DNA from 4 places in the Oceanobacillus sp. FSL K6-0127 genome. Region 1 is predicted to be linked to each of the others. Evidence: predicted binding sites of a transcription regulator. Region 1 holds the regulator's gene; each other region holds the start of a gene.
What was found. Region 1 encodes Rex, which represses fermentation and respiration genes when NADH is low (regulators of the CRP and FNR family bind a similar motif). Its sites were predicted from a motif close to TTGTGAAATATTTCACAA; they were not measured.
Positions count from the first base shown of each region.

Region 1 (7,944 bases):
AATCACATTTGGTTTAACATTGATCGTGACCATCGTGTGGGTATTGTTTTTCTCCATTAGTGCCTATTTAGGGATCGAAAGGGGTATTAAGAAATTAAGCACCCTTAATATGTATCTTGCTGGAATATTTGCTGTGTTTATCATGGTAGCTGGACCTGGTGTATTCATTCTTAATTATTTTACGGACTCCATCGGGTTTCTATTTACACATTATATTGATATGTCTTTAAATACAAACGCCGTATACCCGGGAGAAAGTACACATATACAAAGCAATACTGTGTTCTGGTTTGCCTATAATGCAACATGGGCCATGCTGCATAGTGTTTTCGCTGCAACAATATCAAAAGGCAGAACGATCAGGGAAATGATTTTGACTTATCTATTGGCTCCAATGCTCATATCCTGGGGTGCAACAGCCGTCCTTGGAGGTCTTGGTGTCGAAAGGTATCTAAGTGGAGAATTACCTGTATTAGATATTATCCAGGAAGACGCGATGGCTGCCATACCAGCAATTATAAGTTCATTGCCTTTCGCTATCTTTGCAATTGCAGCCTTTGTCGTCATCGCCATGCTTTTTATGATTACGACACTGGATTCAACAACATATACGATTGCTTCCTATGCAGGAACAAGGAACATGAGTAAATCAGAACCTTCTAAGAATTTGCGTCTGATTGTCGCGGCAATCATTACCGTATTCTCCTTATTATTAATGCGCATAGGCGGTCTTGCTCCGCTGGAGGTAGTTTCAGGAATAATGGGGATACCGATTATTTTCGTCCAGTTTCTGACCATATATGCCGCTAAGAAAATGATGGATGAGGATCGAGCATGGGTCAATAATGTAAGGAAAAACAAGCCACGGAAACAGAAAAAATAGTACTAAACAGAACAAGAATGTTTAATGTGGGTTTATAACAGGAAATAAATGATAAAAGAGAGGTGAAAACAAAATGAGTAACGGAAATGCTGACAAAATAAAAGGTAAAGCAAATAAAGCTAAAGGTGAAATGAAAGATCAAGTTGGTAACCTAACAGATAATAAGAAAATCCAGGCAAGCGGCAAAAAGGATAAAGTGAAAGGTGAGGTTCAGGACACCTTTGGTGATGCAAAGAATGAAGCAAATGAAACAAAGACCGATCAGAAAAAATGAGAAGACTAAGAGCGTGTAATATAAAACGGTGCAGTAAGAAATGCTGCCTCCCCCGAAAATTAGATTTTCACCTCTAATTTTCGGGGGGATTTTTTGGCCAAATATGGTGAGGAATTTAAGAAAAACTTGTTACAGAGTATTTATAAGGCAACCTAGGATATAAATCATTGACCAAAATATAATATGGGTAGCGAAACATCAATATTGAATGGATTAAAAAGAAGAACGATCTTCACATAAAAATGGAAAAAATAAAAAAGGACGCTTCCGCATAAGTGAGAACTTTATACGAAAACGCCCTTTTAAACTTAAATTTATAATAAATGTTACCTTTATGTTACTTTTTAGTTTGACGGGGTTCGCAACAGCATCCCAAACGTTGATAAATCAACATTTAAGGGTGGTTTGTTACATCATGCCGCCCATTCCACCCATGCCGCCCATATCAGGCATTGCAGGTGCACCGCCTTCTTCAGGCTTATCAGCTACAACAGCTTCAGTTGTTAATAGCATTGCTGCTACAGATGCTGCGTTTTGTAGTGCAGAACGTGTTACTTTTGTTGGGTCAACGATTCCAGCTTCAACCATGTTTACCCATTCGTTTGTTGCTGCGTTATATCCTACGCCAACTTTTTCGTTTTTCAAGCGTTCTACGATGATAGAACCTTCTAAACCAGCGTTTTGTGCAATTTGACGAACTGGCTCTTCGATTGCGCGAAGTACGATTTTCACACCAGTTGCTTCATCGCCTTCTAGGTTTAGTTCACTTACTTTGTTGTAAACGTTGATTAGGGCAGTACCACCACCGGATACGAAGCCTTCTTCAACTGCAGCACGTGTAGAGTTCAATGCATCCTCGATACGTAGTTTGCGCTCTTTTAATTCTGTTTCTGTTGCAGCACCAACTTTAACTACTGCCACACCACCAGATAATTTAGCAAGACGCTCTTGTAATTTTTCTTTATCAAATTCAGAAGTTGTTTCTTCTGCTTGTGCACGGATTTGTGCAACACGGCCAGAGATTGCTTCTGGGTTGCCAGCACCCTCAACAACTGTAGTGTTTTCTTTTGTTACAACAACTTTCGAAGCACGTCCTAATTGTTCGATAGTAGCAGACTTAAGATCCAATCCAAGATCTTCAGTAATCACTTCTCCACCAGTTAGGATAGCGATATCTTCTAGCATTGCTTTACGACGGTCACCGAATCCTGGAGCTTTAACAGCTACAGCGTTGAACGTTCCGCGAAGTTTGTTTACAACTAATGTTGCAAGAGCTTCCCCTTCAACATCTTCAGCGATTAATAATAATGGCTTTCCTTGTTGAACAACTTGCTCTAATACTGGTAATACTTCTTGGATATTACCAATTTTCTTATCTGTAATAAGAATGTATGGATCTTCTAATACTGCTTCCATTTTATCTTGGTCAGTAACCATGTATGGTGAAGAATATCCACGATCAAATTGCATCCCTTCAACAACCTCTAATTCTGTGTTGAAGCCTTTTGATTCTTCAATTGTAATAACGCCATCATTGCCAACACGTTCCATCGCTTCAGCAATTAAGTTACCAACTTCATCATCAGATGCTGAGATAGCTGCGATTTGTGCGATAGAGTCTTTGCTTTCAACCGGTTGAGAAATTGCTTTTAATTCTTCAACAGCAGTTGCTACAGCTTTCTCAATACCGCGGCGGATACCTACAGGGTTTGCACCAGCTGTAACGTTTTTCAAACCTTCGTGAATCATTGCTTGTGCAAGAACTGTTGCAGTAGTTGTACCGTCACCAGCTACATCATTTGTTTTCGATGCAACTTCAGATACAAGCTGTGCTCCCATGTTTTCAAAAGCATCTTCCAATTCGATTTCTTTCGCAATGGTTACCCCATCATTTGTAATTAGAGGTGAGCCGAATTTTTTATCTAAAACAACGTTACGTCCTTTTGGTCCCAACGTTACTTTTACAGCATTTGCTAATACATCTACACCGCGCAGCATTGCTCCACGTGCTTCTTCATTGAACTTAATATCTTTAGCCACTTAAAATTCCTCCTTTAAAATAATCATTCGAAAAATTTATTTGTCGTCGTTCATGTATGTGTTGGTTTTGTGTTACGATTAGCTTACTACAGCTAAAATGTCATTTTCACGAAGAATTAAGTATTCTGTACCTTCATATTTCACTTCAGTACCAGCAAATTTAGAGAATATAATGCGGTCCCCTTCTGCAACTTCAAGTGCCACTTTTTCCCCATTTTCAGTTACACGGCCAGATCCTACTGCTACTACGCGACCTTCCTGTGGTTTTTCCTTTGCAGAGTCTGGTAGTACGATACCGCTTGCAGTTGTTTCTTCTTGCTCAACAAGTTCGATAACAACACGATCTCCTAGTGGTTTAATCATGTAGAATGCCTCCTCAATTCTTTAACGTATTAGATTTATTAGCACTCTCAATGAATGAGTGCTAATTTCTATATTCATAATAATTAATCCCATAAAAAAATGCAAGTAATGTGTCTATAATTTTATTTAATTTCTAGTAAAATTTTATGTAAAGGGGCTCATAATATTAACAGCCTGTATAATATGATAAAATATCTTTTATGATGATCAATAGATGGAATATGTAATACATATACTAAACTATACAAAGCAAAAGGAGTCGTTTTATTTGGCACGTAGATATTGGTATGTCATTTTAACTTATATACTGATGCAGCTTTCTGCATTTCCCGTTGCTCTGCTTGCAAAGCATCATTATATCCCAGTACAAGGTGTGATTTACTGGTCCATTTTTAGCTTTATTCTCGGACTTCTTATTATTTTGTGGATTATGAAGCCCGATATGCAGATGAGAGATACACGCAATGCAGCACCGATGAGCTCAATGATACTCTGGTCAATCCTCGGTGTATTCATGGCTTTCTTTGCACAAGGAATTGCAGTAGCAATTGAAATGAATATACTAGGGATTTCACCTGGATCAGAGAACACTCAAGGTATCATGGATATAGCTCGTGCAGCCCCATTATTTATTATTATTCCTGCAGTGATTGCCCCAATATTGGAAGAAATCATTTTCCGAAAAATTATCTTCGGCAGTCTCTATAAGCGCATGAATTTCTTCTTCGCAGGTTTGGTCTCCGCCCTTATCTTCGGTTTTATTCATGAAGGGATGGAACATATCCTAATTTATGCTTCGATGGGGTTTGTATTTGCGTTTCTTTATGTAAAGACAAAACGAATTCTCGTTCCGATTATCGTTCATGCAGCAATGAACACATTAGTTGTTGTCGGGCAATTATCGATGGATCCAGAAGAAATGCAGCGACAACTTGAGCAAATGCAACGTCAGGTTGAGCAATTGCAAATGATCCTTATTGGAGGTTAATGAATGATTCATTCTTTGTTAGTTAAAGCGTTCATTTACTTCATAATGGCAATGATTTTTATTTACGTTGCCGTCCAAAGCAAAGGGCAAACAATCTGGAATCCCACCACGCTCATTTTTGCTGCTGTAGCAACGCTTGCCTTTGGAGTTGCAGTTCGATTGCTTAATAAGTATTTTCGATTGAAAAAGAAGAAGCATTAAATAGATACTATATAGATCTTCTTAATAAAAAAGAAGGCTGTTTCTAGATTAATACTGAAACAGCCTTCTTTTATTTTTATTGGATAGACTTCAACTTATCTATCCATTCATCTTTATCTTCGATTGATTTTTCAAACGTTGTGTAGCGAACAACATACAAATCATTGTCTTTCGCAAATACCCTTGCTACTTCTTCCTGATCGAGCTGAATATCATCTTCTGTTAATGAAAAATCAAAAAATCCTTCTTCCGCAGAATTAAATTCAAGCTCACCTGTAGTCATTTCTGTTAAATTCATTTCCATCATTTCGATAAAGCCTTCAGCACCTAACAATTCATCACCATCTGGATAATAATGAATCGTAAACAGCTCTGTGAAATTCGTTTGATCCTCATCAACTAAAAGAAATTCAGCGGTTGCTTCACCGTCTCCTTCCTCATAGTTCTCAAGCTCCCACTTTCCTTCATCAAACGGAATTTCTAAGCTCGTAATTGTGTCAATGTAAACACCTTCTGCCGCTGCATCAGCAGCAGTCTCTTCGATAACTTCCCCATTCTCATCAAGAGGAATTATTTCGCTTGGTTCTTCGGAACTATAAATTTTCCATGCACCATCATCTGGTCGCAAGACATGAACCCCGTGTGTTTCATTATTCATAAAATCAGGACCATCGACTTTCATTGTCGTCTGTTTATAAGAGATTGTTGCTTCTTCTTCTGATTTTTCTTCTACAACTAAATCAAATAATTCCATATCTAATGTATACACAGATAATTGATCGATTGTCGTACGTGTTGAGTCATATAAAGGAGATTCACTATGTATGGTTTCCATGTAAGCATCCAAGTCATTTTCTGTTAATGCTTCTAAGTTTGCTTCAAGTACTGCAAATAATGCCTCATCTTCTGGAACTACATTTTCTTCTGCTTCTTCAGACCCGTTTTTCTCGTTTGCTTCCGCATCATTTGTTTCTTCAGTTGCTTCAGCATCGTTAGTCCCTTCACTCTCATTGTCACTTTCATTTGAACATGCAACAATGAACAAACTAATAAATAAAACAAACATAATACCTAAAACCTTTTTCACGTTCACGAATAAATTCCTCCTCTTTCTTAATATATTCCCAATACAGATTAACGTAATAATCAGTAAATGGATAGATGTCTTAAGAACCAATAATTTTCAGAAAAATATTAGTTCCATTTATCTAGTTAATATTTATCAGCTTGTTTCCAGTGGTTGTTTAAAACGGAGATTTTATGGAATTGATGCAAATAAATTATGGTATTTACCAATATAAGGACATCCAAATCCAACCATAAAAAAACAAGGCTTTTGACCTAATATCAATAGCCTTGTAAATAAACAAAAATTTACAATGAGTAATATCTACTCTGGATTATCTAACGAATAATGCTTTAGGAAATAGACAAGGGCCTGCAATTCAACAGCAAGATCAATATGGTGGACCCGAATATGCTTCGGTACACTAATCCTTGCAGGAGTAAAGTTAAGAATCCCTGAAATCCCTTTTTCTACAAGCTTATCGGCGATCACTTGTGCTTCAACAGCTGGAACAGTTAGGATAGCGACTTTAATGTCTTCTAACTTTTCCTCTAAATCACGAATATCATAAACGGGTACCCCGCCAATATCCGTGCCAACCTTTTCTGTATCTGCATCAAATGCCGTAGTAATCCGGATATTATTGTTCTTCATAAAGTTATAATGAAGGAAGGCTGTACCTAAGTTCCCAACTCCGATTAATGCAACCTCTGTAACCTCATGCTGATCCAACGTACTTCGGAAAAATCCTAATAAATACTCTACATTATAGCCGTATCCCTTTTTTCCCAATGCGCCAAAATAAGAAAAGTCTCTTCGAATTGTTGCAGAATCCACTTTTACTGCATCACTCAGCTCCTTTGAGGAAACTCGCTTCTTCCCTTGCTGATTTAAATTGTTAAGAAAACGATAATATAAAGGCAGCCGCTTGGCAGTAGCTTGTGGAATTTTATTCTGTTCCATCAATCTTCCTCTTTTCAATCCAATAGTTGTATATGATAAGTTCTTTCCTTCTATTTTAACAGAAAACGTCAAATAAGTCGTGATATTTTTCACAATTCAGTTGCCTCGTTAAATAACTATAAGATACACTGTACATGATGGGGTGAAAAAGATGATATTAATGCAACTAAACGGAATTTCCAAATCCTTCGGTGCTGAAGAGATTTTATCAAATATTAAAATTGAAATTAAAGATAAAGACCGTATAGCTATTGTCGGCAGAAACGGTGCAGGTAAGTCAACATTACTTAAAATTATGGCACAAGAATTATCGTATGATGAAGGGGAATTTTTTCAACCGAAGGATCTTACATTCGGTTATTTATCCCAGCATATGACGTTAGAATCAGGGAAAACCATTTGGGATGAAATGCTAGAGGTATTTTCCCATTTAAAATCATTGGAAAAGCAACTTCGAGCATTAGAGAAAGAGATGGAGAAAGCCAGCGAATTATCTGGAGAAGAATATGACAAAGTCCTTAAAGAATATGACAAACTTCAACTAGCATATCAGACTGATGGGGGCTATACGTATGAATCTGATATTAGAGCTGTACTTAGTGGGTTAAATTTTGAGTCCTTTGATTATGATACTCCAATCGCAGAACTTAGTGGTGGACAAAAAACACGACTTGCCCTGGGTAAATTGCTGCTTCAAAAACCACAGCTGCTTATTCTTGATGAACCGACCAACCATCTTGATATTGATACATTGTCATGGTTGGAAAACTATCTCGTTAGTTATCCAGGCGCCATTGTCATCGTTTCACACGATCGGTACTTTCTTGATAAAACAGTTTCCATTGTATATGAAATTTCACGGCATAAAACGCGAAAATACCATGGTTCGTACAGCAAGTATTTGGAGCAAAAAGCACTAAATTATGAACAGGAATTAAAGGAATTTGAAAAGCAGCAAACTGAAATTAAAAAAATGGAAGACTTTATCCAGCGGAATATTGTACGTGCTTCGACTACAAAACGAGCACAAAGCAGGCGGAAGCAGCTTGAAAAAATGGAGCGTCTTGATCGGCCACTAGGTGATGAGTCATCCGCTTCCTTCTCCTTTCAAATTAATCGCAGAAGTGGAAATGATGTATTAAAAGTTGAAGAGCTTAGCTTACGTT
Region 1 covers NZ_CP150287.1:1,306,501-1,314,444, reverse strand. The annotation lists gene MHH64_RS06595 (BCCT family transporter) at 1-883, shown strand, start outside; gene MHH64_RS06590 (CsbD family protein) at 957-1,157, shown strand; gene groL (chaperonin GroEL) at 1,566-3,197, opposite strand; gene groES (co-chaperone GroES) at 3,276-3,560, opposite strand; gene MHH64_RS06575 (CPBP family intramembrane glutamic endopeptidase) at 3,829-4,548, shown strand; gene MHH64_RS06570 (YdiK family protein) at 4,552-4,749, shown strand; gene MHH64_RS06565 (hypothetical protein) at 4,826-5,842, opposite strand; gene MHH64_RS06560 (redox-sensing transcriptional repressor Rex) at 6,140-6,778, opposite strand; gene MHH64_RS06555 (ABC-F family ATP-binding cassette domain-containing protein) at 6,930-7,944, shown strand, end outside.

Region 2 (7,944 bases), 940 kb from region 1:
AGAGATGAACGCATTAGAACCTATTCGTTCCCGATTTCAGAAACGTTGTATGTATTTTTAGATATTCCATATGCTTATTTGTATGAACAAGAAGGTTTGCTATAATTAACTGTTTGAAAGTCCAAGAATGAACCATTGTTTGTATACTATGTAAAAAATCCATTTTGCAACAGCTTAGTCAAAGTCAAAATGGATTTTTTTTAATTGGTATATTGGCCGTTTATCCTTATGGTAAAATAGAATTTCTATTTAGACTTAGATAAGATTAATAAATTTCAAGAAAATAAAAAAGCTGATAAAAAATCAGCCTAAGGTAGTATCATATGGGATGATCTTGCATTTTTTAGTGTTGCGTGATCTTTCCTCGGATTTCTCCATTCGGGTATGATTTTGAATGGATGTTGACGTATGCTTTTCCAGCATTCATTAGATCAACTAAGTCTGAGATTGATTTATCTTTGAGTGGTCCAGTAAGATCAGCGGATGTTAGGAACCCCTCTAAAATAGTTTCTTGTTCTTCAAGACTGGCAGCTTCACTGGATAAAAAAGCGACGACAGGTCCATTAATATTTCTGCGTCCGACATGAATATGTGCTTGCGTCATATTGTTAATATTATTGGCAGCAAGTCGATAGCGGATTTCATTCCCATTTCTACTCACATGAAAGAGTGTTGTACCATCAGCATATGTCCGAACTGGTGGTGACTCTTGTGAGCCTGTTAATTCTGCAATATAAAAATAGTCATTATACATCAAAATTACCCTCCATTTATAGTTATCAATAAGCTCCATCCGGATTTGTGAAACGAAGGCATTTACTAAAGGAAGCTCGCGATCCAAAGTATGAGAATTCTTAAAAGCAGGAACTTATTAAAATCCCTTCAACGAATGCCACGTTTTCTAATGTATTCTATTACCAAGAAGCAATTTTGCTTGTACGACTATCCCTATGTAAACGGTTTAGTATAATTTTGGCTAACACCTATAAGGAATAGGTGCGTTTTAAAAAGAGGAATAAAGGGAATATATGGTTCATGGCGTACCTAAAATAAATTTTAATGGGTATGGCATAATAGAGATGAAACTACATAAAAAGGAGCGAAAACATGGCGAATATTATTTTTACCTCACCTAGTAAGTATATTCAAGGGAAGAATGCATTAAAAGATATTGGACAGCATGTTAAGTCAATTGGCAAAAAGCCTTTAATCCTTTCAGATGAAACCGTTTGGAAAATAACAGGCTCCACAATAGAGGAGAGCTTGAAAGCAGATGATTTAGATTTTCATTACGTAGAATTTAATGGAGAAGCTTCATTAAATGAAGTAGAAAGAATTGTAAAAGATGGGAAGAACGAAGCAGTTGATAGCGTCATCGGAGTTGGCGGAGGAAAAACACTTGATACAGCGAAAGCAGTTGCTGATGGTCTGGCAGTGAGTGTTGTGATTGTTCCTACAACAGCATCAACTGATGCACCAACCAGTGCTTTATCTGTTATTTATAGTGATGAAGGTGTGTTCGAGTCCTATAAATTTTATGATAAAAATCCGGAGTTGGTACTCGTAGATACGAAAGTGGTTGCAGGTGCTCCACCACGACTATTTGCTTCTGGAATTGCGGATGCAATGGCAACATGGGTAGAGGCAAGAGCAACAATTAAAAGCAATGGAGATGCAATGGCAGGCGGCAAGACTAGTATTGCCGCACGAGCAATTGCTGAAGCCTGTGAAAAAACATTATTCGCTTATGGACAAGCAGCTTATAAAGCAGTGCAAAAGGGCCTGGTCACGAAGCATGTGGAAGCCGTTGTTGAAGCGAACACATTGCTATCCGGTCTTGGTTTTGAAAGTGGTGGACTAGCAGCTGCACACGCAATTCATAATGGTTTTACCGTACTCGAGGGTGATATTCACCATTTGACACATGGTGAGAAGGTAGCGTATGGAACATTAACGCAGCTCGTGTTAGAATTGCATTCACAAGATGAAATACTTAAATATATTGAATTTTATCGAGCGCTTGGATTACCTACAACATTAAAGGAAATGCATTTAGAAGAAGTATCCTACGAAGATTTGCGAAGAGTTGGAGAAGCAGCTACACAGGAGGGAGAAACAATGGGAAATCTTTCCCAGGATGTTACTCCAGATGATGTTGCTACGGCAATTCTCGCGGTGGATCAATTGAGTAAAACTAAATGAAATAAGAGAGTAAGGCGGTTACCAGCCTTACTCTCTATTACTTTCCTGAGGTTTTGAATCTGTTTCACGTTGTGGCTCGATATCCTGGTTTGGATCATTGTTTTTTTGCTTTTGCTCTAGCGAGTCATCGCTTTGTTTTTCTTTGTCTTGATTGGACATGTTATCACCTCGCTGACAAACTAGGATGTATTTCTATATAGTCCTGTAACCGTTGTAGCTCCATTTCAAACATGATTCGACCGAAACAAATTAAATTAGAATGCCGGAGTTTTTTAAGTCCTTACAAGCAGCTTCAATTTTAACGATTGAATCGGATTCAAGAGTATGCAGGTGAATTCCATTGGTTAGTGCAGATAAGTATGAAGCATCCGTGGACTGGATCTTTTTGATAAACTCGTCAGCTTCCTTTCGGTTGCTGACCCGAATCGAAGCGGTTATGTCACCATATACAGGATGTTCTACAATAACGTCTTTGATCGTTACCCCATGGTCAACAATCAAGTATAGCTCTTCTTGTGTTTGGCTAGCATCATGCTTACAGGCAATTACTTGTTGCTTTTGATTATTTGTATGCTCGTTAAGATAGAGATACCCTTGGCTTGTTGCGATAATCGGTTCGTTTTTCGCCTTTAATATCGACACATCCTGAACAATCACCTGTCTGGATACGTTGGTAAGTTTGGCGAAATCACTGCCACTTATTGGTTGATCCGATTGCTTTAGTTTTTGTATGATGAGCTGCTGTCTTTTTGCTGAAGGCATTTTTTCGTGCTGCATTTTATTGCCCTCCTTAAACATTTCTGTGACATTTAGTCCAATTACGTGTGATTTTGTAAGTAGTACTTGATAATATATTAATTCTATGTAAATATAGATGTCAAGACAGATGACTATTTATCTAGTAGCTGAACCTAGATTTGTCTCTAGAGGATTGCTAGTCTTTCTAGAAGTAAGCGTATTCTAATGTCTTTAATGTGAAAACAATCACAATCAGACTGACAACAAGTGAAGGAGTAACGATTATGAATCCAATCAAACTACGAAAAGCACTCGAAACATTTTTAATCGAAGATATTGGTGATCAAGATTTGACGAGCGATTCTATTTTCCCAAGGGAACAATTGGGAACAGGCTTGTTTATCGTGAAAGAAGCGGGAGTTCTTTCTGGACTCTCTATTATTAAGGAAACCTATCATTTACTGGATTCTGAAGTGGAGGTGGAGCTGCATTTTAATGATGGTGATAAAATTGAAAAACAAACGGTGATTGCAAAAGTTTATGGATCTGTCCGTTCCATACTTTCTGGAGAGCGTGTAATCTTAAATCTTTTGCAGCGTATGAGTGGAATTGCGACGATGACGAACCACTGTGCAGAAGCCTTAAACGATCCATCGATCAGTATTTGTGACACAAGAAAAACAATGCCAGGTCTAAGAATGTTTGATAAATATGCAGTTACTTCTGGCGGAGGGAAGAATCATCGAAATGGATTATATGACGGTGTGATGATTAAAGATAATCATATTTCCTATTGTGGATCAATTACACAAGCGGTTGAAAAAGCACGTGCTGCACTTGGTCATATGATAAAGATTGAAGTGGAAACAGAGAATAAAAGCGAGGTATTGGAAGCCGTAGATGCAGAAGCAGATGTTATCATGTTCGATAATCGCAGTCCAGAGGAAGTAAAAGAATTTGTCGATCTTGTACCCGCTTCTATCGTAACCGAAGCATCTGGTGGAATTACGCTTGCTAATCTAGCAACGTATGCAAATACTGGGGTGCAATACATATCATTAGGTGCATTAACACATTCTGTTCAAGCATTGGATATTAGCTTGCAGGTGAATGAAGGAAGTAAAAAATAAAGCCAGCAACAGGAGGCCGTTTGATGAACAAAACCATCGTTATTGCAATTATTTTTGGGTTTGTTTTCCTAACTGCATGTGAAAAAGATAACGAACAAGAAGCAAAAGGGGCGGTTCAATCGGAAGCGACTTTTCACACAACGATTGTTGGTGGAAGGGTTGGTGGTGCTTGGTCTGTTTTTGCTGAAGGAATCGCAGAATCAATTCGCAGGGAACATGAAGGAGCTATTATTACGGTGGAACCAGGTGGAATCGTGGAAAACCCACTAACTGTCGCTACGGGAACTGTTCCGTATGGGTTATCCTATGCGATGACTTCCTACGCAGCATATAGTGGTGATGAGCCATATGATCAGCCCTATGAAGATATTCGATCTGTAAGTGTTGTGATCCCGGCAAATTACTATCAATTTATAGTTGCTGCGGACGTTTACTATGATTCCTTTGAAGAGATGATTAAGCAAAAAGCTCCAATTCGATTGGCAGTCGATCAAAAGGGAGCAGCGGGTGAAATTATTACCCGCAACATTTTAGAAGCATATGGAATCTCCTATGGTGACATTATTTCTTGGGGAGGATCGATTGATTATTTATCTGGATCGAAAACATTTGAAATGATGGCCGATAATCGGATTGACGCTAGTGGAGATGCGGTGTCAGCGCCTTCAAGCGATATTATCGAAGCGTCAACATTGATGCGTCTGAAAATGCTTGAATTAAATGGAAAGGTGATCGAGCGTGTATCTGAAAAGCTTGGAATGGATGCAGGAACGATTAATGCTACTGCATATCCCTTTTTAGAGGAAGACGTAGCGACCGTTAGCACCCCGGCAATACTTATTGCGCATAAAGATGTTCCGGAAGAAGATGTCTATCAGATGACAAAGGCGATCTATGAAAACTTTGACTATCTTAGAACGGTACACAAGGAATTTAATAGTCTATCAGAAGATAACATGATGAAAGTTGGTAATGTGCCACTGCATCCAGGTGCGGAAAAATTTTTCCGAGAGAAAGGAATGCTTCCATAATATTATTTTGTGTTCTATTGAGGGCGCGCCAGATTGCTTGCTTTAGAAAAGATTACTAGGTTTTGCTTTTTCTCGAAAGGAGTCATTGCGTTGTGAACAGGAAAGCAGTATTAACCAGATGGCTGGTGGAAGGATACAAGCGTAATCTATCCAGCCTCCCAATGAAGCTTTTTATATTTTTTGCATTTGGATTGTCTGTTTACCAAATTTGGTCTGTAATTTTTGGGAATCTTGATCCACTTAATCAAATGGCAATCCATTTAGCATTTATTCTTGCACTTACATTTTTACTTTATGGCTATTCAAAAAAGGAAGCAGTTCGAAGTCATAAGCCTAGCTTGATTGACTATTCCTTTGTTGTGTTGGCAATCAGTGCGGGTATCTATTTCACGTTCCATGCTGAGCGGATTGCAGTTCGAATACCAATTATGAATCCATTAACAGGTTGGGATCTCTTTTTCGGACTTGTGTTTATTGTTTTAACGATTGAGGCAACACGACGTACGATTGGTTTTCCAATTATTGTTCTTGTGTTTATTGGGTTTGCTTATACATTGTGGGGCCATCATTTCGATGGGCTATTTGGTCATCGGGAAATGTCTGCGGTTGAGTTTATTGAAAAGCTCACCTACGGCTTTAATGGACTTTGGGGATCGCCAATTTCTGTAGCGGCTTCATTTGTGTTTATGTTTATGTTGTTTGGTGCGTTCTTGCAAAAATCAGGTGCCGGGGAGTTTTTCTTTCGGATTTCAACAGCTATTGCAGGAAGAACGCGAGGAGGATCTGCAAAGGTAGCAGTTCTTGCTAGTGCATTTTTCGGCTCTATCTCTGGCAGCCCAACAGCAAATGTTGTGACTACGGGTAACTTTACGATTCCGGTTAGTAAAAAATCAGGCTATACACCAGCGGTTGCAGCAGCAGTGGAGGCTGCTGCCTCTACAGGGGGAAGCATTTTGCCTCCGATTATGGGATCATCGGCGTTTTTAATGGCCGCAGTGACACAAATGTCATATGGGTCCATTGTAATTGCAGCATTGATTCCTGGCGTTCTATATTATGTTTCTTTATTTGTGATGGTTCATTTTGAGGCCATGCGCCTTGATTTACCAAGACCTGCCAAGGAAGATATTCCGAAAGTCAGCGAAGTGCTTAAAGAAGGCTGGTTTTATTTTATTCCATTAATTGTACTAGTTGTTCTCTTAGTGCAAGGTTACAGTGCTTCACGTACAGGATTCTATGGCCTCCTTGCAGTAATCATTGTTAGCTGGTTTCGCAAAGAGACACGAATGGGCGTGCGAAAGACTTATGAGGCATTAGTGGATGGCGCAAGGTCCTCAATTCCTGTAACAACAGCCTGTGCCGCCGCAGGTCTTATTATTGCTGGTATTATGACAACTGGTCTTGGTGGAAAGGTAACGAGTATTGTGCTTGGATTAACAGAAGGGATGTTGTTTCCGACATTAATTCTTGTGATGCTGATTTGTATCGTATTAGGGATGGGAATGCCGGTTGCTGCTGCATACATCCTAACAGCGATGCTTGCAGGTCCAGCCTTAATCGAATTAGGGGTGTCAGTGATAGCTGCACATCTCTTCATTGTGTACTTTTCAATTTTTTCAGCAATTACCCCACCTGTTGCTGTTGCCGCATATGCCGCAGCGGGAATTGCCGAGGCAAACCCGAACCGCGTAGGACTAGAGGCTGTCAAACTAGGTATTGTCGGTTTTGTTGTCCCATTCATGTTTGTCTTAGAACCCGCCCTCTTAATGGACGGAAGTTTTGTAGAAGTATTACTGGCACTCTTGACTGCTGTTATTGGTGTCACGGCTCTAGCAGGAGGGGTGATTGGCTGGTTAAAAACACGGACGAATGTTTTGGAGCGGATTCTATTAGTTGTGAGCGGTGCGCTATCTATGTATGCTAATCTATGGACGAGCACACTTGGTATCGTAATTATTATTTTAGTCTATGTTTCACAGAATAAAAGAAAAGAAGAAATGCCTGTTAGAGCTACTGAACTTCGATCTTAGTCAGCTTTATCGAATGAGGTGTTATCAAGGTAATATTGTAGCTTGATAATGCCTCGTTTTGTATGTTATGAAGTAGGAGAACGAGAGCTGCCAAGACTTCAGGTAGTTCAAGAACACTGAATCAACCTACGCGCAAGCCTTTACTTCTAACCCCCTATCATATAAAATTTATAGTAAAATAAAAATATAGAATTGAATTTATTTTTACATATTTTAAAAAATGTGCATTTAACAATACAGCATGAGGATTTAGCTCTCGAATAATGATCCTCTACCTTAAAAAAACGAGGGTGAGCCGATGAACATTACCTATCTACTATTTTTTCTCTGTATTGTCGTTAGTACCTTAATTATTACCTATTGGGCGGCAAGGCAAAGTAAAACAACCAACCAGTTCTATATTGCTGCTGGTAGTTTAACAGGTACACAAAATGGGATGGCAATTGCAGGGGATTATATAAGTGCAGCTTCCTTTCTAGGAATTGTTGGTACCATTGCGATTAATGGCTTTGATGGTTTCTTGTATGCGATTGGATTTTTAGTTTCATATTTAATTGTATTGTTCTTTATTGCTGAGCCAGTACACCGCTTGGGCAAATATTCACTAGGAGATGTGATTTGCGCACGCTTTCCGAGTTATAAAATGCGTGGAGTGATGGCTGTTGGTGCATTAATCATTTCGGTTCTCTATATGATTCCTCAATTAGTTGCTGCAGGATTGTTGATTCGTTTATTGTTAAATATTAATTATTCAACTTCTGTGTTAATTATAGGATTATTAATGACTATTTATGTTGTTTTTGGTGGAATGTT
Region 2 covers NZ_CP150287.1:2,242,023-2,249,966, forward strand. The annotation lists gene MHH64_RS11260 (EAL-associated domain-containing protein) at 1-105, shown strand, start outside; gene MHH64_RS11265 (CHRD domain-containing protein) at 344-754, opposite strand; gene MHH64_RS11270 (glycerol dehydrogenase) at 1,108-2,202, shown strand; gene MHH64_RS11275 (hypothetical protein) at 2,230-2,361, opposite strand; gene MHH64_RS11280 (transcription repressor NadR) at 2,452-2,979, opposite strand; gene nadC (carboxylating nicotinate-nucleotide diphosphorylase) at 3,225-4,070, shown strand; gene MHH64_RS11290 (TAXI family TRAP transporter solute-binding subunit) at 4,094-5,101, shown strand; gene MHH64_RS11295 (TRAP transporter permease) at 5,194-7,131, shown strand; gene MHH64_RS11300 (cation acetate symporter) at 7,430-7,944, shown strand, end outside.
Region 2: nadC (carboxylating nicotinate-nucleotide diphosphorylase) is a predicted target of Rex. The motif match lies at 3,175-3,192, and genes of this name have one in related genera.

Region 3 (7,944 bases), 490 kb from region 1:
TTCTCCCTTGCCAAGTAATTCATGTATTCCATAAACCTGGACGACATCACCCTTTTCAAATGTCCCGCTTATTCTTAGTACTCCAGCTGAAAGCAGACTACTACCGTGATGGGATATTGCTTCTTCTGCCCCTTTATCAACATAAAGCTTACCCATTGATTCGGAGTGAATTGCTATCCATTGTTTCCGTGTATTTATGTGCTCCTTAGCATGACCGGCAATATACGTACCATCTCCGCTTCCTTGCAACACTTGAAGGAGTTTATCATGGCCATTTCCATGACCGATAAAGACAGGAACACCTATCATTGTTGCCGTTTTAGCGGCCATTAGCTTCGATTTCATGCCACCTGTTCCAACTTTTGAACCGCTCGTTCCTGCAGCTTCGATCATTTCATTTGGAATCTCATCCAGGAAATCATATTTTACCGCCGAAGAATTCGTTCTTGGATTCCCACTATAGATTCCATTAATATCTGTTAAAATAATGAGCTGATCCGCATGGATAAACCCACTAACTAAAGCTGATAACATATCATTATCACCGAATGTCAATTCTTCAATTGACACAGTATCATTTTCATTTATGATTGGAAGAATACCTCTTTCCAGCAGCTCTGTCATGGTTGCATAAGCATTCCGGTAACGTTCTCGATTTGAAAAATCATCCCGCGTTAATAGTAGCTGTGCCGCCGTTATTCCATAGACACTGAATTTTTCCATATAAGTTTGAATCAATAAGCTTTGCCCAACAGCAGCAGCAGCCTGCTTTCCTTTTAAGGTGACGGGTCTTGATGAATAACCAAGCCTTCTAAAGCCAGCTGCAACAGCACCTGAAGATACAAGAATAACTTCATGGTTTGCTTCTCGAAGCGCAGCCAGCGCGTGAATATGATCATTTAGTTTTTGCTGATCGATTTCACCCTTATCATTTGTTAGGGAGCTACTGCCAATTTTGACTACGATTCGTTGCTTACGCATTTCGATTACCTCCATTAAACGTATTTCCTTATGTACACAAAAAAGCCCAATCGCCCTATATTATAAGGACGAAAGAGCTCTCTTCCGCGGTACCACCATTACTTGAATGTATGCACATTCCACTTCATCCATAACGCTGGAAATGCGCCCATGTATTGGCATGGGACTCTAAAGGTAGGTTCTGCAGGTTGTCTATGACGGAATCTTTCAGCTTCTAAATTCCGCTCTCTTTCATAGCAAGTACCGCATACTAGTCCTTTATTAACGTTCAATATATTGATTTCTATTATGGCGAGAAAAAATCCCGTTGTCAATAGGTAAAATATTCAGTTCTTTTTATTGGTAATTTTTAATTTGATGAAGGTTATTATGAAAGTAAAGGACGTGTTGCTCGATAATACTAAAAAAAGACAGCTAGAAGATTCTACTGGATGAATAAAAAATTAAGCCCACTTTTAAAGAATTGGCTTATCGTAGCTCGATAAGCCAATTCCATATATAATGTATTATTCTGCTAAAGCGATTTTTATATGGGCTAAGTGGTGCTCTTCGTGCCAAGCTAATTTTGCAACTTTTGTTGCAACCGTGATTTTACCGTTTTTTTGGTGAGTAAACGCCAGATTTAATTGCTCTTCAGTTAAATTATTCCCTAAAGATACGATGCGTTCATTTATGCCTTCTAGCATTTTAATGGAACTTTCTATAGGAAGTTTTGTATCCGGTTGAATAGCCCACTTGTCTTGATCAAAATTTGGTACTGTGGGATTTTCATCTGTTAAAGCAAGCTTCAAACGTTGATACATATTCAACTGGGAATCTGCAATATGATGAACAAGCTGACGAACTGTCCAGCTGCCATCACGATATTGTCTGCTGAGTTCCTCATTACTTAATGAGTCAACAGCTTTCCTTAAACGGATCGTGTAAGTTTCAATTTCTTTTAGCCATTCATGTGTATTTTCTAATGTTACTTTTTCAGGAACCTGTAATTTCCCTATTGGATATTTGACATCCATTTTTAATCCCCTTTCCTTTATTCGTTATTTTTAATTTGATTAGATCATCCTCTTTTTATTTTAACATATCTATCTAATCCCTCTAGTAAACGCTTTCCATAGAAATGGTCCTCTTTTTCAAGAAATACCTTTCCAATTAAATATAGATTAACAACGATTTTTTTGGGGAAAATACATATTGGTTGTCATTTTCTCGATTTATTATAAGATTGTTAAAGAGTTCACAATTAATTCATTTCCCGTTTGAAATATTGTCATATCTAATATCCAATTAGGTACGTCAACACGTTAGAATGAACTTAGATGTGCCTTTACATATCTAAGTAGAGCCTAATCTTAGGTGGTTTATTTGTGAAATTAAGGAGGAGGATCTGCGTTGTTATTTGATGATCCGGTATTTGCCAGTAGATTATTAACCCTTTTAACCCTTTCGTTTCACATTATCTATGCAACCATCGGTGTAGGGGTGCCCCTCATGATCATGATTGCACAATGGGTTGGAATCAAGAAGAACGATATGCACTATATGCTGATGGCTAGACGATGGGCAAAAGGGTTTGTCGTGACGGTTGCCGTAGGTGTCGTGACAGGAACTGCAATTGGTTTACAATTATCACTATTGTGGCCTAACTTTATGGAGCTTGCTGGTAATATCATCGCATTGCCATTATTTATGGAAGTTTTTGCTTTCTTCTTTGAAGCAATATTCTTAGGGATTTATTTGTATACATGGGATCGTTTTGATAACCCTCGTAAACACTTACTATTATTGATCCCGGTTGCACTTGGAGGTGGTATGTCTGCTGTCTTCATTACGATTGTCAACGCCTTTATGAATGCCCCAGCAGGTTTTGACATTATGAATGGACAACTTGTAAATGCAAATCCGATTGCAGCAATGTTTACTGCAGCAATGCCGACGAAAGTGTCCCACGTACTTGCTACTGCTTATATGACCGTTGCATTTATGCTGGCAGCCATTGCTGCATTCAGATTGCTTAAAGGTTCGAAACATGAATACCACAAAAAAGCTTTGTTTATGACGATGAAAATCGGACTTATCTTTTCCATTGCAACTGTGTTAATTGGAGACCTGTCTGGAAAGTACTTGGCAGAATATCAGCCTGAGAAACTAGCTGCAGCTGAATGGCATTTTGAAACTGAGGAAGCTGCACCACTCATTCTTTATGGAATGCTTGATGAAAATCAGGAAGTGAATTACGCGCTGCAAATTCCATTTGGATTAAGTATTCTTGCGCATGGTTATCCAAATGCAGAAGTAATTGGATTAGATCAATTTCCAGCAGAAGAACAGCCACCGTTAATTATCCATTATTATTTTGATTTAATGGTTACAATCGGTATGTTCATGCTGGCTCTCTCATTCGTCTATTGGGTTGGAGCAAAACGAGGCTGGTCTTTCGTTAAGACAGCATGGTACCGATCACTTATTGTCCTTGGTGGGCCATTGTCATTCTTAGGAATTGAAGCTGGCTGGTGGATGGCGGAAGTTGGTCGTCAACCTTGGATACTCAGAGGAATCATGACGGTTGATCAAGCAGCAACATCAAGTGATTATGTTGGCCATATGTTTATCCTTTTCGTAGGATTATATTTCGTTTTAGGTGTTGGTACGGTTGTCGTGCTAAGACGAATGTTTAAAAACGATCCGATTGAAAAGGCGATCGCCAAACAGCAAGGTGGTGATTCTGAATGAGTTTAGAAGTTCTAGGAATTTCCGTACTCTGGTTATTTTTATTTGGATATGTCATTGTCGGCTCGATCGACTATGGTGCAGGGTTTTTTAACGCCCAAAGCATTATAACTGGTAAGCAACATATTTTATCTAAAATTATTCAGCGTTATCTATCTCCTGTCTGGGAAGTAACGAATGTATTTTTTGTTTTCTTTTTCGTTGGGATTGTTGGGTTCTTTCCACAATCGGCATATTACTTCGGAACAATTTTACTGATTCCAGGAAGTATTGCGCTAGTATTGCTGGCAATCCGAGGCTCTTATTATGCGTTTGAATCGTATGGAGCACGAGGTCATAAAGGATATGCCTTTATGTATGGAGCTTCCGGACTGTTAATTCCAGCTTCATTGTCGATTGTCTTAACCATCTCTGAGGGTGGGTTCGTATCCATCGTGAACGATAACCCAGTGCTTGATTACGCAGCTCTATTTACTAGCCCATTAACCTGGTCTATTGTGGCATTAAGCATTGTTGCTGTTTTATATATATCCGCTGTCTTCCTTACGTGGTACGCATATAAAACTGGTGATACAAAAGCAACTGATTTGATGCGGAAATACGCACTTGGGTGGGCTTTACCATTGATTATTACTGCTAGTGGCATTGTTTATGAATTAAGCTCTCACAATGAAGCCCACTTTGAACGGATTATGGATTTGTGGTGGATGTTTGCACTTTCCTTTGTATTATGGTTTGCAACAGTATGGCTCATCTGGAAAAGAAGAAACTACGGTATGGCATTCTGGCTGCTTGTCGGTCAATTTGCACTGGCATTTTTCGCGTATGGAGTTTCCCATTATCCGTACTTGCTTTACCCGCATCTTACCATTTATGAAGGGTTCACTAATACGGCGATGGCAATTTCATTAGTATTCGTGTTTATTCTTGGCCTAGCCTTATTGCTTCCCTCCTTGTATTTATTATTACGGCTATTTCTGTTCGATAAAAATTATGTACAAGGAATCAAGAATAAGAAGGAGTGAGCTAAATGTTTCATGATTTTCTAATCTTTGTCGCTCCCATTCTCATTATTCTAATTGCGATTGCGGTTGCATTTTGGGGAGCCGGTAAGGATAAACCTGTAACAAAAGAAGCTGACGAGGACTAATCTTCTCCGTCAGCTTCTTTTTCTTTTTACAGATCTGCCAAAAAGACACTTTGTTCGATTTTCTTCATTTGATAAAAATAACCTTTACTTTTCATCAATTCTTCAAAGGTGCCAGCTTCTGCAATTTCCCCTTGATCCATGACAATAATTTGATCCATTTTCTCAAGCCCTGTTAAACGGTGACTAATTAAAACGACTGTATCATTTTCAGCTACTTCAAATAGCCGTTTATATAGCTGTTCCTCTGTTAATGCATCGATGGACGAGGTTGGTTCATCCAGCAGCCATAATGGTGCTTGTTTTAGCAGTATTCGCGCCAGTGCTAATCGCTGCTTTTCGCCGCCTGAAAGATTCTCTCCCTTTTCTAAAACTTGATCATCCAAACCAAAATGATTTAACTGTACGTGAAACAGAATGTCTTCCATCTCTCTGTCAGCTAATCCATCCTGAGAAATCGCTAAGTTATCTCGAATTGTTCCATAGAAAAAATGGTTCGACTGAAGCATAACATTCGCATGCTCCCAAATGCTCTCAGCTTTTAGATCGGCTACCGATTGATCATTAAGTGAAATAGCACCATCTCGTACCTGGTACAATTTCAGTAAAAGCTGCATAATGGTAGACTTCCCGGACCCACTTGGACCGACAATTGCCGTTTTCGAACCAGCAGGTAAATGAAACGTTAGATCTTTTAATGTATCACGTGATTCTGTCGGAAAAGCAAAGGACACATCATGAAAAGTAATGGAAGGAGCCCGTTTAATTTGCAGCGTTTCGAACGAATCATCCTCATTTCCTTTCCTCTCCATTACCTCATCTAGCCTTGTTACTGCCTGACGACTTTCTTGAAGATAGCTTGGAAAAGCCGCCATCGGAGAAGTATTTTCAAACAGTGTTAAGGATATCATCACAAGCATGGCAAGAAACAAACCATCTAGTTGCTGTACGGATACGAAATATGCACTTACCGTTAGCACGGATACGGAAACAAGTAGGGATAGAAACGTATTTGCCGATTCACTAAATAAACGATGCACATTTTCCCGCTCCTGCTCCAACAAATACGTATCAGCTGATTTTAATAATGCTTCCTCTTTGTCATCTACTTGCTGATATATTTTTAAATCACGAAATCCGTACAGGAATTCTGTTACTTCCGTTGATAAATTGCCTCGCTCACTCCTAACACGATTATCGATTTTCCGTTGCTTCATGCCGATGACTAACGGAACAACCAAAGTGGTTAATAATAATCCAAGTAGCAGAAGCAAGGCTGCTTCAATGGAAAAATAAGCCGTGAAAAGAATGGTAACAAGAAATACAAGAACAAGCACTATCGGTGGGTAAAAAACACGTAAAAAGTAATTTTGCAGCGATTCTACATCGCCAACGATTCTTGCTAGTAAGTCTCCACTGCGATGACTTTGAAAAATAGTTGGTGCGAGTGGCTCCATTTTTTTATAAAACGAAACACGCAAATTACTTAGCATTGTAAAAGTCGCTCGATGTGAAAAATATCTTTCACCATATCGACTTAATGCCGATATTATTCCGAGTAGCTTAACGATCGCAACAAGTACCATCAAGGAATAGATCGGTGGCACTAAGGCTCCCTTGGAAATTAAATAACCACTCGATGAGAATAGCCCGACGGCAGTTACTCCAGCTAGAAATCCACAAGCAATTGAAAAAATGACATCTTTTTTTTCCTGCAACACGATCTTGATGACAGAACGTAATCCCTTCATTTAGTCATCCCTCCCTGCTGTACAGTCACCATATTCCGATAGGCTTCTACCGTTGTTAGTAACTCATCATGTGTTCCTGCTGCCTTAATTTCACCGTTATCTAAAAGGACGATTTTATCAGCCTTTTGAATCGTATGAAGGCGGTGAGCAACCGTAATAACTGTCGAATGTTTTCCTAGTTCCTCCATTGATTTCTGAAGAATTTGTTCCGTTTGCAAATCCAGCCCTGTCGTCGGCTCATCAAAAAGAATGACAGATGGGCGTTTGAGAAATGCTCTGGCTAGCGCTATTCGCTGTTTCTCCCCACCAGAAAGGCCTCTTCCTCCTTCACCGATTAACGTGTCATATCCATGTTCAAGCGAATCCACTAAATCATTAATCCCTGCCTTTTCAGCTGCTTTGATAATTTCTTCTTGATATGCGCTTTTTGTAGAACCAATTGCAATATTCTCTGCAATCGTACCTGAGAATATATACGGATTCTGTGAAATATAACTTAATTGGTCAAACCAATCCTTCTCTCTGTATTGCTTTAAGGAAGTTTCATTTACTTGAATCATTCCCTCCGTTAGCGGGACTAGCCCTGCTAGCATATGCAATAATGTCGTTTTTCCTGATCCCGTTTTTCCGATAATCGCAATCTGCTCAAAAGCTTCGAGTTCTAAATTAATATGCTTTAATGCAAAACCGCCTTCCTTGTAAGAAAATCCTGCTTCATCCACTTTAATATGGACTGGCTTATTTTTCGCCAAGGGTAGTTCTCCCCATCGTGTCTCATCATCTTCGAGTGCAGAAAGCTCTATATCTAATTTATTCGCTGCCGCCATGCTCGTCCGTCCCGTATGAAATGAATTTCCTAGCTCCTTTAATTTCGTGTAAAACTCTGGAGCAAGAATAAGCATTAAAAAGCCAGTAAAAAACGTGATATCTTGAAAAATAATCATTCGAACAGCAACTTCTAACGCGATAAGCCCAATGCTTAGCATAGAAATAAACTCTAAAGCCAGAGAATTCGTAAATGCAATTTTAAGCACTTCCATCGTTGCATCACGGAAATCTAAGCTGCTTTTTTGAATGGTTTTCTCCTGCTCTTTAGACCGTCCAAATAATTTCAATGTTGTTAACCCTTGCAGCGTATCAAGAAACGTACCGGAGAACGCATTCATCTTATCTAGCTGCTGTTCGGATTTGTCTTTCGTATTAAAGCCAATAATTATCATAAATATAGGAATAAATGGTGCGGTAACTAGGATAATAATTCCTGTTGCCATATGTTCCATTAAAATAACAACAAGGATGAAAAGCGGTACAATCGTTGATTGAATAATTTGTGGA
Region 3 covers NZ_CP150287.1:1,793,092-1,801,035, reverse strand. The annotation lists gene proB (glutamate 5-kinase) at 1-981, opposite strand, end outside; gene MHH64_RS09115 (YfiT family bacillithiol transferase) at 1,488-1,997, opposite strand; gene MHH64_RS09110 (cytochrome ubiquinol oxidase subunit I) at 2,374-3,714, shown strand; gene MHH64_RS09105 (cytochrome d ubiquinol oxidase subunit II) at 3,711-4,736, shown strand; gene cydC (thiol reductant ABC exporter subunit CydC) at 4,888-6,609, opposite strand; gene cydD (thiol reductant ABC exporter subunit CydD) at 6,606-7,944, opposite strand, start outside.
Region 3: MHH64_RS09110 (cytochrome ubiquinol oxidase subunit I) is a predicted target of Rex. The motif match lies at 2,207-2,224, and genes of this name have one in related genera.

Region 4 (7,944 bases), 1.5 Mb from region 1:
AAACCTCCATATCCTTTGCGTCGGCCTGTAATTTCAAAAGTAGCAAATAAAGAAAATGCTGTCATTAAACTAGGAATGATAACCATAAATGTTAAAACTACCTGGATAAATTTCCATGTAGGGTCAATCCCTGGTTCTGTTAGCTGATGGTGAAATCCAACAGGTATGGAAAAAAACAGAAATAGCACAAATGATAATCTGGCTAAAGAATCACTAAACAGTTTTCCGCCAATAATCTTGGGGATAATCGCATACCACGCCATGTAAGCAGGCAATAGCCAAAAATATACTAATGGATGACCGAAATACCAGAATAATGTTCGACTAACGAGAACATTAATTGTTTCCGCATAACCAAGAGACCATGGAATAAATTGTACTAGTACCGCTGCAGCAACACCCAATGAAGCAATAAACCACATAATCATATTAATCGTTACCATAAATGCTAGTAAGGGAGATTTTTCTCCAGGATGACCTTTCTTCCATAAGTAGAGCTGGCGCCAATTTACAAAGGCAGCAACCCAAGTACCAACGATGACTAAAGCTAAACCGATATAAAAGGCTGGATGGGCTTTTAATGGTGCATAAAACGTATAGAGTACACTCGCTTTGCCTAATAAAATAGTTACGGCTGTAACCAGTGTTCCAATCGTCATAATCCAAAAGGCAAGCCATGATACCTTACGTTGTTTAACTGACATTCCAACCGTTTTACTCATTAACGTAAACTGAAAGCCGATAATAAAAAATGTTGTTAGTACAAGTGCTAGGATAACGCCATGTACTGTTAAAATTTGATAGTAACCAATACCAAATGGAAGTGTGAAACTTCCCGACCGAACTAGTACTTGCAACAAACCCATTAAACCACCAATAAATAAAGATATAAAAGCTACATACATAAAAGACATATAAAGTTTTGCTTCTTGTTTTGGAATTGCAAGCAATTGTCTAGGATCTTCATTAGGTAATACGACATTTCGAAGCGCCATTATTGATACACCTCCACGGTTGTATACATCATATGGTGACCAATACCACAGTACTCATTACAGAGTAAGGTAAATTCACCTGCTTGATTCATTTCAACCTCCATACTACTGATATAACCAGGTTCAACCATCATATTTACATTTGTCCCAGCAATATTAAAACCATGAATTACATCCTTTGTTACAACTTGAAATAGTACAGTTGCACCTTTAGGGATTTCAATATGATTTATTGCATTGCCATCTGCATCAACACCAAAGTCATAATGGAATGCACTTGCAACGACATTGACAATATAACGGTCTTCATCCACTTTTGTCAGCCCTAAATTTTCAGGCTTAAAAGCCTCATGGGCCTCTACATTTTGAGGGTCAATTGTCACACCATGGCTTTGAGGGTGAGTACCAAGATAAAAAGCTCCGTAACCAAGAATAACCAAAAATAGTACTAATGCTCCGATACCAAATGTAAGCCATATTTTTTCAAACTTATGGAAATGCATCTTTTCTCACTCCTTTTTAATCTCCTTTCTTATCTTGAAAGGAAAATTGCAAAAACAACAGTCCAACTAATGACAATAAATAAACCTAAGGCTCCCACCGATAATAATGTACCTTTTAAATTTGGCTCTTTCTCATGATTCGTGTAAGTTTTCCCATTCTGTTTCACTGCATATCATCCTCCCATCATGTTATCGGTTACTTATATTTTCATCATACACAAAGTGGAAACATAAATTAGTGAAATAATTAACGTTTCACAATTTGTTCAATTACGCTAGTAACTATATATCTTAGGACTTTACTAACTTTTAAGTATAAAAAGTATGTGAAATAAGTATGAATAAATACCTATTTATCTTGACAATAAACGGGACTACTGTATGGTTTTTTAGATTAGAAGAAATGCGAAGAAGTAAACTATCCGCCCGTTCGCTCTATAAGGGCAATTTAATAATAAAGACTAAAGCGACCACTCCAAGTGATCGCCAACCGCTAAATTTAAGTGCAATTATAAAGTTGGACATAGTAGAAATATGTGCTAACCTATGGTTGCACGTCCTAAAGTTAGGAGGAGTGGTAATGAATAATGATCGTATTGAACGAGAGATCTTTATTAATGCATCTGTTCAAACGGTATGGGAGTTGATAAGCCAACCAGCATGGTGGGTGGGTGATGCACCAGGACCAGACAGGGTACAAGTAAACGGGTCACGTATTGTAGCGGATACGAAGTATGGTAAATTCACGGTATTAATTGAACAAGAAGATTCACCTAACTACCTTTCATGTCGGTGGGCAAGTTCATTTCCCGGTGAAGAGCCAGGAGAAGATAACTCTACACTCGTTGAGTTTATGCTGAAAGAAAAGGATGGGGGTACTTGGCTTAGTGTAGTAGAAAGTGGATTTTCCAGCCTTGCCGTTTCTGAGGAAGAAAAACATAAATTTTTTAAAGAAAATGTCAAGGGATGGATTTATCAATTGGAAACGGTGCGAAAACTTGCTGATCAGTAATATGCCGTCTGCAGACAATAAAAATTTTGAAAAGGTTCTAATTGCGTTAGCAGACCCAACTCGCCGTGAGCTGCTTGACCACATTGCAATTATAGGACAAGTAACAGCAACAACATTTGCGACTAAGGTAACTGTATCTCGTCAAGCAGTTGTTAAACACCTTGCAGTTATGGATAATGCTGGATTAGTTACCTCCAAACGTGTTGGGCGGGAAGTTCGATACAAAGTGTGTCCGGAACAACTATCGAGTGCAGCGAAGCGGATGGGAAATATAGCAGCGGATTGAGATAGAAAATTAGAATGGATTAAACGTGTAGCAGAAACAAACAATAATTCCGACCTGACATACCCCATATAATCTTCGATACAACAATGGATAAACCTGAAAAATACAGCAGTGGACGACCTACCTGATGCAAGATTATGTAACTCTTGTGATTACCCCCTCAAAAATAGTTCAGATGTAACTATAAAACATAAAGTACATTCTAAGAGGAAAGAGGTATATACCTCAAAAAAAGCTTGGATCGAAATGTTTGAAGCAATGAAAGATGTAGAAGTGTTAGTTAAAGAGACTTATGAGGAATTGATTTTAAATGATGAAAGGAGAAATTAAAATGATAACACTGAATCATATACCGGTTATAAAATCAGAAATGCTTATTCGCAGACCGGTTGAAGAAGTATTTGAAGCTTTTATCAATCCGGAAATAACTACAAAATTTTGGTTTACCAAAAGCAGTGGGAGATTAGAAGAGGGGAAGCATATAAAGTGGGAATGGGAGATGTACGGCGTTTCTGATGACCTTTTTGTAAAAGAAATCGAGCAAAACAAAATAATTCGGATTGAATCCTCAGACAGCACTAAAACTGAGTGGATATTTACTCCCCGAACAGAAAACGAAACATTTGTCTCAATTACAAACTCAGGGTTTACAGGCAATGGAGATGATATGGTAAACTATGCTATTGGATCAATGGGAGGATACACGATGGTCCTTTGTGCACTAAAGGCACTTCTTGAGCATAACATCATTCTAAATGTTGTAGCAGACAAAGCTCCTGATGATCACATTTAATAGTAAGAGATAGTTTGTAATCTAACCTATGAACTTGATTTACTATTGTATATGCAAGAAAGAATAGCGTTTTTCTAATTGGTTCTGATGCTTCAGATATACTTGACCTCGTTCCGATAATAGATATTCGAATTTAAGGTTGCCAGAATTATTGAGAGTATTAAGGGTGACGAATAATGTAATTTTTCACCTGATCGATTGTGTCAGACAGTGTTTGCTTGTTTAAAGTTTCCCAAAAAGGAGTAACTAAAAGCCCAATTTCTCATTTTTAATAAAGAAAAATTAGGCTTTTTGTAATTTCGTTAACGTTATTAATCCGTATTTTCTGGCAATAAAAAAGCAGTGAATAATCACTGCTTTCACTTCTATGTGTTTTGCTTATTTTTTTACAACATTTGCGGCTTGTGGACCGCGTTCGCCTTCAACAATTTCAAAAGTAACTTCTTGCCCTTCTTCTAAAGACTTGAAGCCTTCCTCTTGGATTGCTGAGTAATGGACGAATACATCATTACCTTCTTCCAATTGGATAAATCCATAGCCTTTTTCAGCATTGAACCATTTTACTACTCCGTTTTCCATGTCTTATTCCTCCCAAATTCCCACGTGAAATGCGTGTTAATACAAAGTATAGACTCAGAATATATTAAAAAAGGCAGGTTCTATAGAAGTGTAGGATCATATTGCATCCACTTCTATAGAAGCTGCCTTTTCGTCAATGATTCCGTACATCTTCTTTGCTTGCCCCTAATATAGCTTATTTGGAACAACTCGTCAAGAAATTAACACTTAAATTCTGCATTTATCAAATCTTTACATTTATCCATTTGTTAATGAAAAAAGCAATGGAAAGGGTTAAACTATATTATAGAACTATGAAAAGGAGCATCGATATGAAAACAGATATAGAAATCGCCCAACAGGCAAAATTAAAACCCATAACCGAAATTGCGAAAATGCTCGATTTAACCACGGATCACTACGAACCTTATGGTTATACAAAAGCAAAGCTTTCCGATAAATTATTAGAAAAATGGAAAGACAAGCCAAACGGAAAAATAATTCTCGTAACCTCCATTAATCCCACACCTGCAGGAGAAGGAAAGTCAACCGTAACAGTTGGCTTAGGGCAAGCGTTAAATCAGTTAGGAGAAAAGGCTGTTATCGCCTTGCGTGAACCATCGCTTGGTCCTGTGATGGGATTGAAGGGAGGAGCCGCTGGAGGAGGTTATTCCCAAGTATTACCGATGGAAGAAATTAATCTTCATTTTACCGGGGATATCCATGCAATCACGAGTGCAAATAACTTGTTATCTGCCGTAATCGACAATCATATTCACCGCGATAATAAGTTACATATTGATCCGAGAAAAGTGGAGTGGAAACGGGTTGTTGATATGAATGATCGAGCGCTGAGACAGGTAGTTGTTGGTCTAGGAGGTTCTTCCCAAGGTGTACCGAGAGAGGATGGCTATACAATAACAGCCGCCTCAGAAATAATGGCCATTTTATGTCTAGCAGATAACATGGAAGATTTGAAAACAAGACTTTCAAAAATTGTTATTGGCTATACATATGATGATCATCCAGTTACAGTGAAAGATCTTGAAGTAGAAGGAGCTTTAACATTACTTTTAAAGGATGCATTCAAGCCAAATCTCGTACAAACAATCGAAAATACGGCAGCTGTCATCCACGGTGGTCCTTTTGCCAATATTGCACATGGTTGTAATAGTATAATCGCTACAAAAACCGCTGCAAAATTAGGTGATTATGTTATAACTGAAGCTGGCTTTGGAGCGGATTTAGGTGCTGAAAAATTCCTGAATATAAAAACGCAAGCAGGTAATTTTCATCCTGATGCAATTGTTATTGTAGCTACTGTCAGAGCATTAAAAATGCACGGCGGCGTAACAAAGGAGAATTTGAATACAGAAAACATCGAGGCGTTGAAAGCGGGTATGGAAAACTTAAATAAACATATTGATACCATTGAACGATTTGGGCTCCCATATGTAATTGCCATTAATAAATTCCCAACTGATACAAGTGCTGAAACAGATTTTATCGAATCTTGGTGCCAATCCAGAGGAATCGATGTAGCATTAGCAGATGTATGGGCTAAAGGCGGAGCTGGCGGTATTGAGCTAGCTAGGAAAGTTATGACGAAAACAATGACGTCTGAAACCAAGTTTACTCGAACTTACAATGCTAATGATACGTTAGAAACGAAGATAAGAAAAATAGCACAGACGGTATATGGTGCTGATGATATTGAATTATCACTAAAGGCAAAGAAACAAATTGTTTTCTTTGAAAAACAAGGATGGGGCAATCTGCCAGTCTGTATGGCCAAAACACAATATTCTTTATCAGATGACCCAACATTATTAGGCCGACCGAGCGGTTTTACAATTTCTATTCGCGAGTTAAAAGCTTCTATTGGAGCTGGATTTATAGTTGTTCTAACAGGTGATCTCATGACAATGCCAGGATTACCTAAGACACCTGCCGCCTTACACATGGATATAGATGCAAACGGGAAAATTATGGGATTATCATAATGGAAAAAGAAGTACAAATTAAGCACATTCGAGATTATGTATTCACATTGTTTCAAGCTGACGAATCAGGTCATGATTATTTCCATATGGAACGTGTTGCACGTATCTCTAGAAAGATTGCTGAAGTGGAGCAGGCTAATGTTTTTCTTTGTGAAGCGGCTGCTTGGTTGCATGATGTTGGCGATAGGAAGCTCTTCCATAATCCAAATGAAGCTATAGAGGAAATGAACACTTTTTTATGTGATATTTCTTTAAATAAAATCCAAATTAATGAAATTAATCATATTATTTCTGGAATTTCTTTTAGTAAGGGAATTGCTGTTCCAGACACTTTAGAAGGAAGAATTGTTCAAGATGCGGACCGACTGGATGCGATTGGGGCAATTGGCATTGCGAGAACGTTTGCGTTTGGGGGTGCTAATCAGCAACTAATGTATCACCCAAACAGTAAATCAACATCCATTCAGCATTTCTATGATAAGCTTTTGACGTTAAAAGATTTAATGCATACAGAATCAGCCAGAGAAATGGCGAAAGAACGCCATCAATATATGGAATCGTTTCTTAAACAATTTTTTCAAGAATGGTAAACGTGCAGTTTAAGAAATTTGATCATTCTATTTTTATTCAATAAATAACTGTCACGTATATTTCTAGAAATATGTCTAGAAAGGAGGAAGCTGGGACATAACAAAAGTGTTTAATGTTAAAGACGAACGTTGCATAAACTTAGCGAAGTATATATCCGGAGCGAGTTATTTGCACCAATCATGTTCGGTTTTTATTTCATAAAAATACTTTTGGCTCAGCCTCAATAAAATCTGTTATAATAACAATTAATGTTTAAATACTGTTTCTTATGCAAGGCATAGGGGTTAGGAGTGATAGCATGATAAAAGGTGAACAAGCCTACTTGGATCTATGTCAGCATATCCTTGATAACGGCTTTAAAAAAGGAGATCGAACAAATACAGGAACATACTCTGTTTTTGGACATCAAATGCGCTTTGACTTAAGTGAAGGGTTTCCATTATTAACAACAAAAAGAGTACCATTTCGACTTGTTGCAAGTGAACTTCTCTGGTTTCTAAAGGGAGATACGAATATACGCTATCTATTGGAAAACAATAATAATATTTGGAATGAATGGGCGTTTGAAAAATGGATTCATAGTGAAAAATACACCGGTCCAGATATGACAAATTTCGGAATCCGCAGCCAAGAGGATGAAGAATTTAATCTGTTGTATCAGGAGCAAATGAACTTATTTAAGGAAAGAATCTGCAAAGATGAGGAATTTGCAAAGACGTTCGGTGATCTTGGGTCTGTTTATGGAAAACAGTGGCGTAAATGGAAAACGTCACGCAATGAAACAATCGATCAAGTACAGGAAGTGATTGAATCCATTCGTCATAACCCTAACTCCAGAAGGCATATTGTGTCGGCATGGAATCCAGAGGATCTTCCGGAAATGGCATTGCCACCTTGCCACACCTTATTCCAATTTTATGTTGCAGATGGCAAGCTTTCTTGTCAGTTGTATCAGCGAAGTGCAGATGTTTTCCTTGGGGTGCCATTCAACATTGCAAGCTATGCTTTATTGACACATTTAATTGCACATGAATGTAACTTAGAAGTTGGGGAGTTTGTACACACACTTGGAGACGCACATATCTATTCAAACCATGTTGAACAAGTTCAAACACAGCTTAAGCGTGAGGTACGTGCCTTTCCTAGCTTAAAGATAAATCAGGAAAAATCATCTATTTTTGATTTTGAACTTACAGATTTTGA
Region 4 covers NZ_CP150287.1:2,808,792-2,816,735, reverse strand. The annotation lists gene MHH64_RS13985 (b(o/a)3-type cytochrome-c oxidase subunit 1) at 1-914, opposite strand, end outside; gene MHH64_RS13980 (cytochrome c oxidase subunit II) at 995-1,498, opposite strand; gene MHH64_RS13975 (cytochrome c oxidase subunit 2A) at 1,528-1,665, opposite strand; gene MHH64_RS13970 (SRPBCC domain-containing protein) at 2,079-2,510, shown strand; gene MHH64_RS13965 (helix-turn-helix transcriptional regulator) at 2,497-2,796, shown strand; gene MHH64_RS13960 (SRPBCC family protein) at 3,128-3,589, shown strand; gene MHH64_RS13955 (cold-shock protein) at 3,968-4,168, opposite strand; gene MHH64_RS13950 (formate--tetrahydrofolate ligase) at 4,480-6,150, shown strand; gene MHH64_RS13945 (HD domain-containing protein) at 6,150-6,740, shown strand; gene MHH64_RS13940 (thymidylate synthase) at 7,040-7,944, shown strand, end outside.
Region 4: MHH64_RS13975 (cytochrome c oxidase subunit 2A) is a predicted target of Rex. The motif match lies at 1,735-1,752, and genes of this name have one in related genera.